Regions from separate parts of the Nonomuraea sp. B5E05 genome, predicted to be linked through region 1. Evidence: riboswitches for the same ligand, from Rfam matches in the RefSeq annotation. Region 1 holds a riboswitch; the other holds the start of a gene.
The links. Region 1 has a riboswitch for glycine ahead of gcvT (glycine cleavage system aminomethyltransferase GcvT). Riboswitches for the same ligand answer to the same signal wherever they lie in the genome.

Region 1 (7,779 bases):
TCATTACGGGGACGAGGACTAATATGAAAGCCGCTCATATTCATTTGCCTGATATGTCGTTACGCTGCTGGTATGGATGCCCGCCAGCGCTATGATCGCGCCACTGCGGCGCTCGAGCCTCCGTTCGCGATCCTCGATCTGGCGGCCATGCGGGCCAACGCGGCCGACCTCGTCCGCCGGGCGGCGGGCAAACCGATCCGGGTGGCGAGCAAATCGCTGCGCAGCCGGCCGCTGCTCGAACGCGTCCTGGCCATGGACGGTTTCCAGGGCGTCATGGCCTTCACCCTGCCCGAGGCGCTGTGGCTGGCCCGGCACGGGTGCACGGACGTCCTCGTCGCCTACCCGACGGCCGACCGGCACGCGCTCGCCGAACTGGCCGGGGACGCGGTCGCGGCCGGGCGCATCACCGTGACCGTCGACTCGCTCGCGCACCTCGACTTCATCGAGGCGGCCGTGGACGGGGTGCGTCCTCGGGCCGAGCTGCGGATCTGCCTCGACATCGACGCCGGCTACCTCGCCCTGGGCGGGAGATTCCGGGCGGGAGCCCTGCGCTCCCCGATCCGCGAGCCCGAGCAGGCCGCCGACCTGGCCGCCGCCATCGCCGAACGCCCGGGGCTCCGCCTGGCCGGGCTGCTGGCGTACGAGGCCCAGATCGCCGGAGTCGGCGACGACGCTCCGGGCAACGCTCTGCTCACCCGTGCGATCAGAGTCATGCAGGCGTGCTCCGCCCGGGAGCTCGTCGTCAGGCGCGGCCGCGTCGTGAACGCCGTCCGCCGGGTCGCCGACCTCGAATTCGTCAACGGCGGCGGCACCGGCTCCATCGAGCGCACCGTACGCGAGAAGGCCGTCACGGAGGTGACGGCGGGATCCGGACTCTTCCACCCGAGATTGTTCGACTTCTACCGCGGCTTCACCGGCCATCCGGCGGCCCTCTTCGCCCTGCCGGTCGTACGCCGCCCGGCTCCGGACATCGCCACCGTGCTCGGGGGCGGCTATCCGGCCTCGGGTGCGGCCGGCAGGAGCCGCCTGCCGCAGCCCTACCTGCCGGCGGGGCTGCGCTTCTCCCCGGACGAAGGCGCGGGGGAGGTGCAGACGCCGCTGCTCGGGCAGGCCGCCGAGGACCTGCGGATCGGCGACCGGGTGTGGTTCAGGCACGCCAAGGCGGGCGAGATGTGCGAGCGGTTCGACACGCTCCACCTCGTCGACGGGGACACCCTGGCCGGATCGGTGCCGACGTACAGAGGCGAGGGCAGGACCTTCCTCTGACCTCCGGCGCCACGCGCGCCGGGCGTGCTCGACCGGTGTGCGGGAGGGTCAGGCGCGCTGCCGGCGGCGGCGGCGCCAGAGCACGAGGGCCGCCCCCACGACCAGGACCGCCCCGACCCCGATGAGGACAGGACCCAGGTCGGGCCGCTCATCGTCCCACGCCCGCTCGGGATCGTCGGCGTAGCCGGCCGGTCGCGGCGCCACCCCGAGCGCGTCGCCCACGGACGCCACGAAGTGCCCCGCCCTGCTCTTGACGTCGGTCACCGTGCGTTCGGCGACCCGCTTGGGGCTCACCCGGTCGGCAATGGCGTCGACCGTCTGCGCCAACTCGGCGCGCGTCCGCGCGATCCGCCGCTCCAGTTCGTCGGGATCGGTGTCAGCCATGGCGTCTCCTTTCGACCGTGCGTGGCCGCGCCCGCCTCGTGTGCCGTGCGGGCTGCGGCCGTAGTGGTCGTGATCAGTCTGTCAGGTCGGCAGGCCGTACGGCACGGTGGCCAGCCCGGTAGGTTTGCGGGAAGAACCGAGGAGGGCCCATGACAGAGACCAAGCTCGCGCCCGGCGACGCCGCGCCCGAGTTCGTGCTACCCGCCGCCGACGGAACCACCGTTTCCCTCGGCGACCACCGCGGCAAACGGGTGATCCTCTATTTCTACCCCGCCGCGATGACGCCCGGCTGCACCAAGCAGGCCTGCGATTTCCGTGACAACCTCAGCCAGTTGACCGCCGAGGGTTTCGTGGTGCTCGGCGTGTCGAAGGACAAACCGGAAAAGCTGGCCAAGTTCGTCGAGCGTGACGCGCTGACCTTCCCGCTGCTCTCCGATCCCGACCTCGTCGTGCACAAGGCGTACGCCGCCTATGGCCCCAAGAAGTTGTACGGCAAGGAGATCGTGGGGGTCATCCGCTCGACGTTCGTCATCGACGGCGACGGGAAGGTGGAGCAGGCGCTCTACAACGTGAAGGCGACGGGGCACGTGGCCTCGTTGAAGAAGAAGCTGGGCCTGGCCTGAGCCGGTTCGCGGGCCCGCGGAAAAGGGCCCGCGCCCTTCTCCCGCCCTTCTCCGGCCGGCGTTCATCACGGATGCGCGTCGTCCTCACCCAGAGCGCTAAACTGTCTGAAGCCCGCTTTCGGCGGGGACTACGCGGGCGTGGCGAAATGGCATACGCGGCAGGTTTAGGTCTTGTTGGTGGAGACACCGTGGGGGTTCGAATCCCCCCGCCCGCACAACGGAGCGCCGAACGGATCCGCCCTTTCCTGGGGCTTTTCTCCAAATAAGCTGGCATTTCCCAGCTAACGCGACAAATCGCGCGCCCGGAGGCGCTCGATGGTGGTCAGCACTCGATCACGTTGACGGCCAGGCCGCCGCGTGAGGTCTCCTTGTACTTGTCCAGCATGTCGCGGCCGGTGTCGCGCATCGTCTTGATCGCCTTGTCCAGGGCCACGAAATGGCGGCCGTCGCCGCGCAGGGCGATCCTGGCCGCCGTGATGGCCTTGTTGGAGGCGACCGCGTTCCGCTCGATGCACGGGATCTGCACCAGCCCGCCGATCGGGTCGCAGGTCAGCCCCAGGTTGTGCTCGATGCCGATCTCGGCGGCGTTCTCGACCTGCTCCGGGGTGCCCCCGAGCGCCTCCGTGAGGCCCGCGGAGGCCATGGAGCAGGCGGAGCCGACCTCGCCCTGGCAGCCCACCTCGGCGCCCGAGATCGAGGCGTTCTCCTTGAACAGCACGCCGATCGCGCCGGCCGTGAGCAGGAAGCGGACCACGCCGTCCTCGTCCGCGTGGGGGACGAAGCGGGTGTAGTACGTCAGGACCGCCGGGATGATGCCGGCGGCCCCGTTGGTGGGGGCGGTGACGATGCGGCCGCCGGCGGCGTTCTCCTCGTTGACCGCCAGCGCGAACAACGTCACCCAGTCCATCGCCTGCAGCGGGTCCTTCTCGGCCGGCTCGGACTGCAGGCGGCGGTGCAGCTGGTTGGCGCGGCGCCTGACCTTGAGCCCGCCGGGCAGGACGCCCTCCTTCGAGATGCCCCGGCGCACGCACTCCGACATCACCTGCCAGAGGTGCAGCAGCTCCGCGCGGACCTCCTCCTCGGTACGCCCGAACGCCTTCTCGTTCTCCAGCATGAGCGCGGACATCGACAGACCGGTGTTCGTGCAGTGTTTGAGCAGCTCTTCCCCGGTGGTGAAGGGGTAGGGCAGGACGGTGTCGTCCGGCTTGATGCGATCGGCGCCGGTGGCCTTCTCGTCCACGACGAAGCCGCCGCCGACCGAGAAGTAGACCTTCTCCCTGAGCCGCTCGCCCGCCGCGTCGTAGGCGGTGAAGCGCATGCCGTTCGGGTGCTCGGGCAGCGAGATCTTGCGTTCGAAGACGAGGTCCTGGCCGACGACGAAGGGGATCTCGTGCGTGCCGTACAGCCGGACGCTGCCCGACTCGCGCATCTCGGCCAGGCGCCCTTCGATGGTGTCCACGTCGACCAGTTCGGGCTTCTCGCCGGACAGGCCCAGCAGGACCGCCTTGTCGCTGCCGTGGCCCTTGCCGGTCAGGCCGAGCGAGCCGTACAGGATGGCCTCCACCCGGGCCACGCGCGGCAGCAGGCCGTCCTCGTGCAGGCCGCGGGCGAACTTGTGGGCCGCGGCCATCGGGCCTCCCGTGTGGGAGCTCGACGGCCCGATGCCGATCTTGAAGAGATCGAAGACGCTGATCGCCATTGATGGTGCGCCCTTCATGAGTGCCGGGGCCCGGACGCGGGCCCCGGCGTCAGCCGATGAGACCTGGCAGGGTCAGGACTCGCCCGAGGTGAGCGCGGCGTACTCCTCGGCGGAGAGCAGGTCCTCCGGGTCGCCCTCCATGCGCACCCGGAACATCCAGCCCTCGCCGTACGGGTCGCTGTTGGCCAGGCTCGGGTCGTCCACGATGGCCTGGTTGATCTCGACGATCTCGCCGCCGACGGGCGTGTAGATCTCGCTGACCGACTTGGTCGACTCGACCTCGCCGACGGAGTCGCCCGGCTCGGTGATCGACCCGATCTCGGGGAGCTGCACGAAGACGACGTCACCAAGGGCGTCGGCGGCGTAGGCCGTGATGCCGACGGTCACGGTGAGGCCGTCCTCGACCCCGGAAACCCACTCGTGTTCCTTGGTGTAGCTCAGGTCGTCAGGGATGTTGCTCACTTGTTCCTCCTGTAAAAGGGCAGCTCGGCCAGGTCCATGGGTTCATGGCTGCCCCGGATGTCCACAGCCAGGCCTGAGTCGGCGCCGGTGTCCACGTAGGCCAGCGCGATGGGCTTGCCCAGGGTCTGGGAGGGCGCACCGCTGGTGACCTCGCCGACGACGGCGCCGTCCTTGGTGACCGGGTAGCCGTGGCGCGGCACCCGGCGGCCCCGGGCGACCAGACCGACGAGACGGCGCCGCGGCGGGTCGTCCTTGACCGCCTCGAGCGCCGACCTGCCGACGAAGTCGCCCGGCTTGTCGAATTTCACCACCCTGCCCAGCCCCGCGTCGAACGGGGTCAGCTCGGCGCTCAGCTCGTTGCCGTACAGGGGCATGCCGGCTTCGAGTCTGAGCGTGTCGCGGCTGGACAGTCCGGCGGGCTTGAGCCCGTACGGCTCGCCCGCGGCCACGAGCGCGTGCCAGAGCGGCACCGCGTCCTGGTTGGCCACGAACAGCTCGAACCCGTCCTCGCCGGTGTAGCCGGTGCGCGCGATGAGCGCCTGCCGCCCGTCGACCAGCCCTTGCAGGCCCGCGTAGTACTTGAGCCCGGCCAGGTCGGCGTCGGTGAGCGTGGCGAGGATCTCCTGGGAGCGGGGTCCCTGGACGGCGATCAGCGCGTACTGCTGCGAACGGTCGTCGACCACGGCGTCGTACGCCTTGGAGCGGTTCTCCAGCTCGCCGGCGACCTTCTCGTAGTTCGAGGCGTTCGCGACGACCATGAACTCCTCGTCCCCGAGCCGGTAGACGATGAGGTCGTCCAGCACCCCGCCTCGCTCGTTGACGATCATGGTGTATCTCGCTCGTCCGGGCGTCACGGCCGACATGTTGCCGACCAGCGCGTAGTCCAGCGCGGCGGCGGCCTGCGGCCCGGTCACGAAGATCTCGCCCATGTGCGAGAGGTCGAACAGTCCGGCGGCCTCGCGGACGGCCCTGTGCTCCGCGGACTCGCTCCCGTACCGGAGTGGCATGAGCCAGCCCGCGAAGTCGGTCAGCGTCGCGCCGAGGCTTTCGTGCACGTCTCGTAGCGGAGTAGGTCGGGACATTTATCGCACCTCAGGACAGGATTGGATGCCAGCATCCTCCCCCTCTGTCATCGATGCCTGAGAGCTTCGCCCGAGTTTTGCCGGACTTTCACCTTCGGCGAGGCCCTGCGGGCCTGCTTTCCAGAGGTCACCTTCCGAGGAGACATGCTCCTGGTCAGCCGTGCGGTCCTTTGCCTTGAGAGGTTCGCGGGGAGGGCTTGCTCCTTCAGGGACCCTGACCGGCTGTCAGGGTGCTCTCCCGCACGGTTTGCTGGTGTGTCCCGCCAGCCTAGTAGTGATTTGGGGGTCTTGTCGCGTTCGCCCGTCAGCAGGCGGTCACCAGGGCCTCGAAGAGGGCGTGGTCCTCGGCCGCCTCCGGATGCCACTGCGCCGCAACGCTGAACGGCCCCGAGTCCAGCTCCACCCCTTCCACGGTGCCGTCGGCGGCGGTCGCGGTCACGGTGAGGCCGGGAGCGAGCCGGTCGACGGCCTGGTGGTGATAGTGCGGCACCGTCACGGGCGCCGTGCCCAGCGCCTTGGCCAGCCGGGTGCCGGGGACGGGGGTGATGGGGAGGTGGCCGAAACGTCCGGGCGCGGGGGAGTGACCCGTGTGGCCGACCACGTCGGGCAGGTGCTGGTGGAGGGTGCCGCCGAGGGCGACGTTGAGCACCTGGAGGCCCCGGCAGATGCCGAGGAAGGGCAGCCCGGCGTCGAGGGCGGCGGCCAGCACGGCGAACTCGGCCTGGTCACGGAATTCGCGGATATAGCCGGTACGCTCCTCCGGCGTCTCGCCGTACCTCGCCGGATCGATGTCGCCGCCCCCGGCCAGGACGAGCCCGTCCAGGCGGCTCACCACCTGCGCGGCGTCCCCCGCGGGCGGGAGCACCACCGGCTGGCCGCCGGCCCGGACGACCTGCTCGACATACATGTACGGCAGGAGCGCGACCGGCATGTCCTGCCAGACCGTGAACGTCGCCGGCTCCACGTAACAAGTGACCCCGATGACGGGACGTCGCACGATGACCTCCTAGAGCGGCGTGACGTAGGCGCCGGAGATGCCGCCGTCCACCAGGAACTCGCTGCCCGTGATGAACGACGCGTCGTCGCTGGCCAGGAACGCGACCGCCGCCGCGATCTCCGACGCCTCGGCGAAGCGCCCGACCGGGACGTGCACCAGACGCCGCTGCGCCCGCTCGGGGTCCTTCGCGAACAACTCCCGCAGCAGCGGCGTGTTCACCGGCCCCGGACACAGCGCGTTCACCCGGATGCCCTCGCGGGCGAACTGCACGCCCAGCTCGCGCGACATCGCCAGCACCCCGCCCTTGGACGCCGTGTAGGAGATCTGCGAGGTCGCCGAGCCCATGACGGCCACGAACGACGCGGTGTTGATGATCGAGCCCTTGCCCTGGCGCCGCATGTACGGGATGGCGTGCTTGCAGCACAGGTAGACGCTGGTCAGGTTCACGTCCTGGACGCGGCGCCACGCGTCGATGCCGGTCTCCAGGATCGAGTCGTCGTCGGGCGGCGAGATGCCGGCGTTGTTGAAGGCGATGTCCACGCTGCCGTAGGTGTCGAACGCCGTACGGAACATCCGGGCGACGTCGTCCTCGTCGGCCACGTCGACGCGTACGAACAGGCCGCCGACCTCGTTCGCGGCCTTGACGCCCGCCTCCTCGTCGAGGTCGGCGCAGACCACCCTGGCGCCCTCGTCGGCGAACCTGCGCGCGGTGGCCAGCCCGATGCCGCCGCCCGCGCCGGTGATCACAGCCACCCGATCCTGCAGTCTCTTCACGTGCTGCCTCACTCCCAGGAGATGAAGACGTTCTTGGTCTCCGTGAACGCCGCCAGGGCGTCGGGGCCGAGCTCCCGGCCCAGCCCTGACTGCTTGAAGCCGCCGAACGGGGTCCAGTAGCGGACCGACGCGTTGGAGTTCACCGACAGGGCGCCCGCCTCGACCGCTCTGGACACGCGGAGCGCGCGCCCGACGTCGCGGGTCCAGATGGAGCCGCTCAGCCCGTAGGGGGTGTCGTTGGCGATGCGTACGGCGTCCGCCTCGTCCTCGAAGGGCGCCACCGACACGACCGGCCCGAAGATCTCTTCTGTGAACGTACGGTCGGTGACGTCCGGGGTGAGCACGGTCGGCGGGAACCAGTAGCCCTTGCCGCCGGGGCACGACCCCTGGAGGTAGGGGGCGCCGTCCTGGACGAAGCCGCGCACGCGGTCGAGGTGCTCGGCGCTGATCAGCGGGCCCATCTCGGTGCTCTCGTCGCGGGGGTCGCCGACG
Region 2 (7,779 bases), on a different contig from region 1:
CACCTGGGGACAGGTCTTCTCCGACACCGTGAACACCGGCGTCTACGTCATGGAACCCGAGGTCCTCGACGCCGTGGCCACCGGTGAGCCCGTCGACTGGTCCTCCGACGTCTTTCCCGCGCTCCTCGCCAGCGGCGCGGCCATCTACGGCTACGTGGCCGACGGCTACTGGGAGGACGTCGGCACCCACGAAAGCTATCTCAAGGCCCACGCCGACGCCCTGTCCGGCAGGGTCGCGGTGGACATCGGCGGCTTCGAGCTCTCGCCGGGCGTCTGGGTCGCCGACTCCGCCGCGGTCGACCCGGACACCGTGCTCAAGGGCCCGCTGCTCATCGGCGACTACGCCAAGGTCGAGGCGGGGGCCGAGCTGCGCGAATACACCGTGCTCGGCAACAACGTCGTCGTCCGCGAGGGCGCCTTCCTGCACCGCGCGGTCGTCCACGACAACGTCTATCTCGGCCCCGGCGCCCACCTGCGGGGCTGCGTCATCGGCAAGAGCACTGACGTGATGTCCGGCGCCCGCATCGAGGAGAACTCCGTCATCGGCGACGAATGCGTCATCGAGGCGGAGGCGTACGTCTCCAGCGGCGTCCGGGTCTACCCGTTCAAGACGATCGAGGCCGGCGCGGTCGTCAACACCAGTGTCATCTGGGAGTCGCGCGGCCAGCGCAACCTCTTCGGCCCGAGGGGCGTCAGCGGCCTGGTCAACGTCGAGATCACCGCCGAGCTGTGCGTCCGCCTGGCCAGCGCGTACGCCACCACCCTCAGGAAGGGCGAGCACGTCGTCACCTCGCGCGACTGCTCCCTGGCCGCCAGGGCGCTCAAGCGGGCCGTCATCGGCGCGTTGACCGCCGGCGCGATCAACGTGCTCGATCTGGAGGCGGCCCCGCTGCCGGTGGCCCGCTTCCACACCGCCAGGGGCTCGGCGGCGGGCGGGATCGCGCTGCGCACCACGCCGGGCGACCCGCAGAGCGTGGACATCGTCATCATGGACGACCGCGGCGCCGACCTGCCCCCGGCCGCCCAGCGCAAGCTGGAGCGGGTCTTCTCCCGCCAGGAGTTCCGCCGCGCCTTCCCCGGGGAGATCGCGGAGCTCGCCTACCCGGCCAGGGCCGTCGAGGACTACACCCACGAACTGCTGCGGCACGCCGGCGTGACCGGGGTCAAGGACATGAAGGTCGTCGTCGACTGCGCGGGAGGCACCTCCTCGCTGGTGCTGCCCACGCTGCTCGGCCGGGTCGGCGTCGAGGTGCTCACCGTCAACGCCCGCCTCGACGACGTCTCGCCCACCGAGACGCTCGCCGGCCGGCGGCGTGACCTGCAACGCCTGTCGGAGCTGGTCAGCTCTTCGCGGGCCGCCTTCGGCGTCAGGTTCGACCCGGTCGGCGAGCGCATCGCCCTGGTCGACGAGATGGGCCAGCTCATCAGCGAGGAACGCGCGCTGCTCGTCGTGCTCGACCTCGTGGCCGCCGAACGCAGGAGCGGCCGGGTGGCCCTGCCCGTCACCACGACCAGGGTCGCCGAGCAGGTGTGCCGCTTCCACGGCGTGCAGGTGCAGTGGACGTCCACCGCGCTCGACGCCCTCACCTCGGCCGCCGCCGGCCCCGACATGATCTTCGCGGCCGACGGGCGCGGCGGCTTCGTGGTGCCGGAGTTCAGTCCCGCGATCGACGGGCTGGCCGCGTTCCTGCGCCTGCTCGGCCTGGTCGCCCGCACCCGCTTGTCGCTCAGCCAGATCGACGCGAGGATCCCCGAGGTGAAGCTGCTCAGGCGGACGGTGCCGACGCCGTGGGCGGCCAAGGGCGCCGTGATGCGCTCGGTCATCGAGGCGGCCGAGGCCGAGCCGGAGGGCCGCCGCATCGACACCACCGACGGGGTGCGGGTGGCCCGCGACGACGGCAGCTGGGTGCTGGTGTTGCCGGCCGCGGCAGAGCCCGTCACCGACCTGTGGGCCGAGGCCTCCGACGTGGACGGCGCGCAGGCGCTGCTCGAACGCTGGGCCCGCATCGTGGAACAGGCCGCCACGTGACGCCGCGGCCGGCGGGCGCGAGAACGGCCGAGCCGCGATGTGCGCGGACGGTCCCGCAAGATCGTAATGTAGAAACGCGCGGCGGCATGGACCGCAGGGCGGGGGCGACGGTAACTTTGTCTGCGTCCTGACCACAGTCCAGCGCCCCCGTCTTGACCTTTGCCGCTGATCAGCGTAAGTTGCGGCATTCGCAAACTTGAAAAAGCGAAGCGAGGCGCGCTCCAGAGCACCGTCGCCGCGTCTTCGCGGTAGGAGGCCGAGCCGATCGATGCCGAGCGTCTACTGCACGCAGTGCGGGCACGCCAACCCCGAGGATGCCCGTTTCTGTTCCCGCTGTGGGTCACCGCTGACCAGACTCGAGGTCTCCGGGGACACCACATCGACGATCTCGGTGGCGGGAATCGAGGCGTATGAGGCTGAGACAGGCGACATGCTCCTGGCCGAGCGGGCGCTGGTCGAGCAGCTGCCGCCCGGCGCGGCACTGCTCACGGTGACCAGGGGGCCCAACCAGGGCAGTCGCTTCCGGCTCGACAAGGACCTGACCACGACCGGGCGCCATCCGGAGAGTGACATCTTCCTCGACGACATCACCGTCTCCCGCCGCCACGTCGAGTTCTACCGCCACCGCGGCGGCCAGTTCTCCGTGCGCGACGTGGGCAGCCTCAACGGCACCTACGTCAACAGGGAGCGGATCGAGGAGGTTCCCCTGCACTCCGGCGACGAGGTGCAGATCGGCAAGTTCCGCCTTGTCTTCCTGATGCGGGGCAGCTCCGGGGCATGAGGGGGCGAAGCGGGCGACCGGCGTACGCCGTCTCGTGCGTGACCATGCGGCAAGGGGAGGAGCGCGCATGACGTCGCAGGCGGCACGCTCGCACATGAGCATCGGGGAGGTGCTCGCGCTCCTGCAGGGCGAGTTCCCCGATGTCACCATCTCCAAGATCCGTTTCCTGGAGGGGGAAGGGCTGATCGAGCCGGAGCGCAGCCCGTCCGGCTACCGCAAGTTCACGCACCTGCACGTGGAGCAGCTGCGCTTCATCCTCACCGAGCAGCGCGACCACTACCTGCCGTTGCGGGTGATCAAGGACAAGATGGCGGAGGGCTTCGGCCGCCCGCGCGCCCTCCAGGACAACGACAAGCAGGAGATCAGGCTCAGCCGCGCCGAGCTGATCGAGGCCGCGAGCATCGACGAGGAGACCCTTGCCGAGCTTGAGGATTACGACCTGCTCGCCCCGGTGGCCCGTCGCTACGACGAGGAGGCGCTCGCGGTGGCGCGCACCGTCGGCGCGCTGGCCCGCTTCGGCCTGCGCGCCCGGCACCTGCGCGCGGTCAAAGCGGCGGCCGAGCGCGAGTGCGGCCTGGTCGAGCAGACCGTCGCCCCGATACTCAAGCGGCGCGCCCCCGGCGCCATCGGCGAGGCCGACGAGGTGGCCAGGGAGCTTTCCGCGCTCCTGCTCGACCTGCACGCATCCCTTGTGCGCACGGGCGTCCGGTCCGTGCTGGGGCGCTGAGAGCCCGGCGAGCTGGGAGGCGGGGGCACATTCCAGGCCCGCCGGGTGTTACGTTGAAATGCAGAAGCCAGTCAGCAGAAGCAACGACCAAATAGCTGTGCCGGGTCACCGGTCAGGAATACGGAGCAGCCCGTGTTGCAGATGGAGGTTGTGGGCGTTCGGGTTGAAATGCCCACAAATCAGCCGATCGTCCTGCTGAAGGAGGCACACGGGGAGCGGTTCCTTCCTATATGGATTGGCATGACGGAAGCCACGGCCATCGCCCTGGCCCAGGCAGAGGAGCCTCCGCCGCGGCCGCTCACCCACGACCTCTTCCGTGACGTGCTGAGCGCGCTGGGCGTAGGCCTGCGGGCGGTCAACATCGTCGCCCTGCGTGACGGCATCTTCTTCGCCGACCTGGTGTTCTCCAACGGCGTGGAGGTGAGCGCGCGGCCGTCCGACTCGATCGCGCTCGCCCTGCGCACCGGGGCGCGCATCTTCGCCAGCGAAGAGGTCGTCCAGGAGGCCGGGGTGATCATCCCGGACGACCAGGAAGACGAGGTGGAGAAGTTCAGGGAGTTTCTTGACACGATCACTCCCGAGGACTTCGGCCGGGCGGGGTAGGTATTTCAGTGCATTTACGCTTCACGACGCGCCGAGCCGGATCGTTGACTGAGCATGGTCGCGGTCCTACGGTGCAAGTGAAACCCGTGGCCGCGCTTCACGTACCCCCAGATCAGGCCGCGGGATGAGAGAAAGCCGGAGGTCCGCGTGGCGGTCAGCAGCGGCGAGGGAAAGACGGCCGGCCAGGAAGATCCGGTGCGGCGCGAAAGCGCGCGGCAGCGTGCCGGGGAGCAGGGTCTGCTCTTCGACGAACAGCCCGCGGCGCTGCCGGGCGACATCGGATACCGCGGGCCGACGGCATGCTCGGCGGCCGGCATCACCTATCGGCAGCTCGACTACTGGGCGCGCACGGGCCTCGTCGAGCCCACGATAAGAGCCGCGCAGGGCTCAGGCTCCCAGCGTCTCTACAGCTTCCGCGACATCCTGGTCCTCAAGGTCGTCAAGCGGCTCCTCGACACCGGGGTGTCGTTGCAGCAGATCCGCACGGCCGTGCAACATCTGCGTGACCGCGGGGTCGCCGACCTCGCGCAGATCACGCTCATGAGCGACGGCGTCAGCGTCTACGAGTGCACCTCGGCCGACGAGGTGATCGACCTGCTCCAGGGCGGGCAGGGCGTGTTCGGCATCGCGCTCGGCCGGGTCTGGCGCGAGGTCGAGGGCTCCCTCGCGGAGCTGCCGGGGGAACGCGCGGCGGTCGAGGACACCGTCCCGGCCGACCATCCCGCTGACGAACTCGCCCGTAGGCGCCGCGCCCGCCGCACGGGGTGAGTACGGCTCCTGGCAGCCGTACGAATCGGGCGTAGTAACCTGAGGGCAGCAAGGCCGACGACCCCGTGCGGGAGAGTCCCCGGGCCTCTGGGCTCCGGGGCGCCGAAGGAGCAACCCTCCCCGGAATCTCTCAGGCATCCCGTACCGCTCGGGCGAGGCAACTCTGGAAAGCAGGCGCACCCGCCAGGCGCGCCTCACCGACGGTGCAAGCCCCACCGGGGGTGAAGCTCTCAGGTCGCGGCCCCGCGCTTGTCCCGGGCCCGCGCTGACAGAGGGGGAGATCCGGCACACGCCCGCGCCCTGGCGCCGGTCTCCACAGCCTCGGGAGGCATCTCCATGACCGATCTGTCCGCCCCGCCGTTCTCGTCCCGGCACATCGGCCCCTCCGAGCCCGATCAGCAGCGCATGCTCGAGGCCGTGGGCTTCGAGTCCGTGGCGGACCTGGTGGCCGTCGCCGTCCCCGAGTCCATCAGGGCCAAGGACCGGCTCACGCTGCCCGCCCCCGCCGGCGAGGCCGAGGCCATCGCCGAGCTGCGCGCCCTGGCCGATCGCAACCAGGTGCTGACCTCGATGATCGGGCTGGGCTACCACGACACGGTCACGCCCGCCGTCATCCGCCGCAACCTGCTGGAGAACCCGGGCTGGTACACCGCCTACACCCCCTACCAGCCGGAGATCTCGCAGGGCCGCCTCGAGGCGCTGCTCAACTTCCAGACCGTCGTCTCCGACCTCACCGGCCTGCCGGTGTCGGGCGCCTCGCTCCTCGACGAGGCGACCGCCGTGGCCGAGGCCATGACGCTGGCCCGCCGGGCGGGCAAGTCCAAGAGCGCCGTGTTCGTGGTCGACGCCGACGCGCTGCCCCAGACCAAGGCCGTCCTCGCCACCAGGGCAGAGCCGCTCGGCATCACGCTCGTGGAGCACTCCCTCGACGGCGAGCTGCCCGAGTGCTTCGGCGTGCTCGTGCAGTACCCCGGCGCGTCCGGCCGGCTGCGTGACTTCCGCGCCGTGTCCGCCGCCGCGCACGAGGCGGGCGCCCTCGTCGTGGCCGCCGCGGACCTGCTGGCGCTGACGCTCGTGGCCGCCCCCGGCGAGCTGGGCGCCGACATCGCCGTGGGCTCCTCGCAGCGGTTCGGGGTGCCCTTCGGGTTCGGCGGGCCGCACGCCGCCTACATGTCCGTACGCGAGGGCCTGCAGCGGCAGCTGCCCGGCCGCCTGGTCGGCGTCTCCGTCGACGCCGACGGCGACCCCGCCTACCGCCTGGCCCTGCAGACCCGCGAGCAGCACATCCGCCGCGAGAAAGCCACCAGCAACATCTGCACCGCGCAGGTCCTGCTCGCCGTCATCGCGAGCATGTACGCCGTCTACCACGGCCCGGACGGCCTGCGCCGCATCGCCCACCGGGTGCACCGCCACGCCGCCGCCCTGGCCGAAGGGCTGCGCCGGGCGGGCGTGGAGGTCGTGCACGCGGAGTTCTTCGACACCGTGCTCGTGCGCGTGCCAGGGCGCGCGTCCGCCGTGGTCGCCGCGGCCGCCGAGCGGGGCGTCAACCTCTGGCAGGTGGACGCCGACCACGTCTCGATCGCCTGCGACGAGAAGACCGGAGCCGCCGACCTGGCCACGGTGCAGGCCGCGTTCGGAGTCACGACCACCTCCACCGACGTCGAGGGCGCCGCAGACGCGCTGCCCGCCTCGCTGCTGCGCGAGTCCGCCTACCTGACCCACCCGGTCTTCCACGACCACCGCTCCGAGACCGCGATGCTGCGCTACCTGCGCCGGCTGCAGGACAAGGACATCGCACTCGACCGGTCCATGATCCCGCTGGGCTCCTGCACGATGAAGCTCAACGCGACCACCGAGATGGAGCCGATCACCTGGCCGGAGTTCGCCGCCGTCCACCCCTACGCACCCGCCGCCCAGGCCGAGGGCTACCTCGAGCTGATCGGCACGCTGGAGCGCTGGCTGGCCGAGGTGACCGGCTACGACGCCGTCTCCATCCAGCCCAACGCCGGCTCCCAGGGCGAGTTCGCCGGGCTGCTGGCCATCCGCGCCTACCACCACGCGGGCGGTGACAGCGGGCGGGACGTCTGCCTCATCCCCTCCTCGGCCCACGGCACCAACGCCGCCAGCGCCGTCATGGCCGGCATGCGGGTCGTGGTCGTGGCCTGCGACTCCGAGGGGAACGTCGACCTGGCCGACCTCGACGCCAAGATCGCCAAGCACCGCGACGCGCTCGCCGCGATCATGGTGACCTACCCGTCGACGCACGGCGTCTACGAAGAGACCATCACCGAGATCTGCGCCAAGGTGCACCAGGCCGGCGGCCAGGTCTACGTCGACGGTGCCAACCTCAACGCGCTGGTCGGGCTGGCCAAGCCCGGGGAGTTCGGGGCCGACGTGTCCCACCTCAACCTGCACAAGACGTTCTGCATCCCGCACGGCGGAGGCGGCCCCGGCGTCGGCCCCGTCGCGGTCCGCGGCCACCTGGCGCCCTACCTGCCCGGCCACCCGCTGCGTGACGGCTCGCCGGTGGGGCCCGTCTCCGCGGCGCCCTACGGGTCGGCCGGGATCCTGCCGATCTCGTGGGCGTACATCCGGATGATGGGCTCCGACGGGCTCACGGCGGCCACCGAGCAGGCCATCCTGTCGGCCAACTACCTCGCCAAGCGGCTGGCGCCCCACTTCCCGGTGCTCTACACCGGACGCGGCGGGCTGGTGGCCCACGAGTGCATCATCGACCTGCGCCAGATCACCAAGGAGACCGGCGTCACCGTGGACGACGTGGCCAAGCGCCTCATCGACTACGGCTTCCACGCGCCCACCATGTCGTTCCCCGTCGCCGGGACGCTCATGATCGAGCCGACCGAGAGCGAG

Region 2: linked by a shared signal. The riboswitch ahead of gcvP (aminomethyl-transferring glycine dehydrogenase) and the one ahead of gcvT (glycine cleavage system aminomethyltransferase GcvT) in region 1 are both predicted to bind glycine.

Annotation. Positions count from the first base shown of each region.
Region 1 is NZ_JBDPMJ010000019.1:26,299-34,077, forward strand. It holds gene ABGB01_RS30390 (amino acid deaminase/aldolase) at 73-1,266, shown strand; gene ABGB01_RS30395 (DUF3618 domain-containing protein) at 1,315-1,650, opposite strand; gene bcp (thioredoxin-dependent thiol peroxidase) at 1,800-2,273, shown strand; tRNA gene ABGB01_RS30405 (tRNA-Leu) at 2,406-2,488, shown strand; gene ABGB01_RS30410 (L-serine ammonia-lyase) at 2,596-3,972, opposite strand; gene gcvH (glycine cleavage system protein GcvH) at 4,045-4,434, opposite strand; gene gcvT (glycine cleavage system aminomethyltransferase GcvT) at 4,431-5,516, opposite strand; glycine riboswitch at 5,551-5,650, opposite strand; glycine riboswitch at 5,670-5,767, opposite strand; gene ABGB01_RS30425 (gamma-glutamyl-gamma-aminobutyrate hydrolase family protein) at 5,821-6,513, opposite strand; gene ABGB01_RS30430 (3-oxoacyl-ACP reductase) at 6,523-7,287, opposite strand; gene ABGB01_RS30435 (aldehyde dehydrogenase family protein) at 7,296-7,779, opposite strand, start outside.
Region 2 is NZ_JBDPMJ010000020.1:157,301-165,079, reverse strand. It holds gene ABGB01_RS32095 (mannose-1-phosphate guanyltransferase) at 1-2,029, shown strand, start outside; gene ABGB01_RS32090 (FHA domain-containing protein) at 2,298-2,810, shown strand; gene ABGB01_RS32085 (MerR family transcriptional regulator) at 2,878-3,537, shown strand; gene ABGB01_RS32080 (bifunctional nuclease family protein) at 3,670-4,140, shown strand; gene ABGB01_RS32075 (MerR family transcriptional regulator) at 4,288-4,908, shown strand; glycine riboswitch at 4,967-5,065, shown strand; gene gcvP (aminomethyl-transferring glycine dehydrogenase) at 5,245-7,779, shown strand, end outside.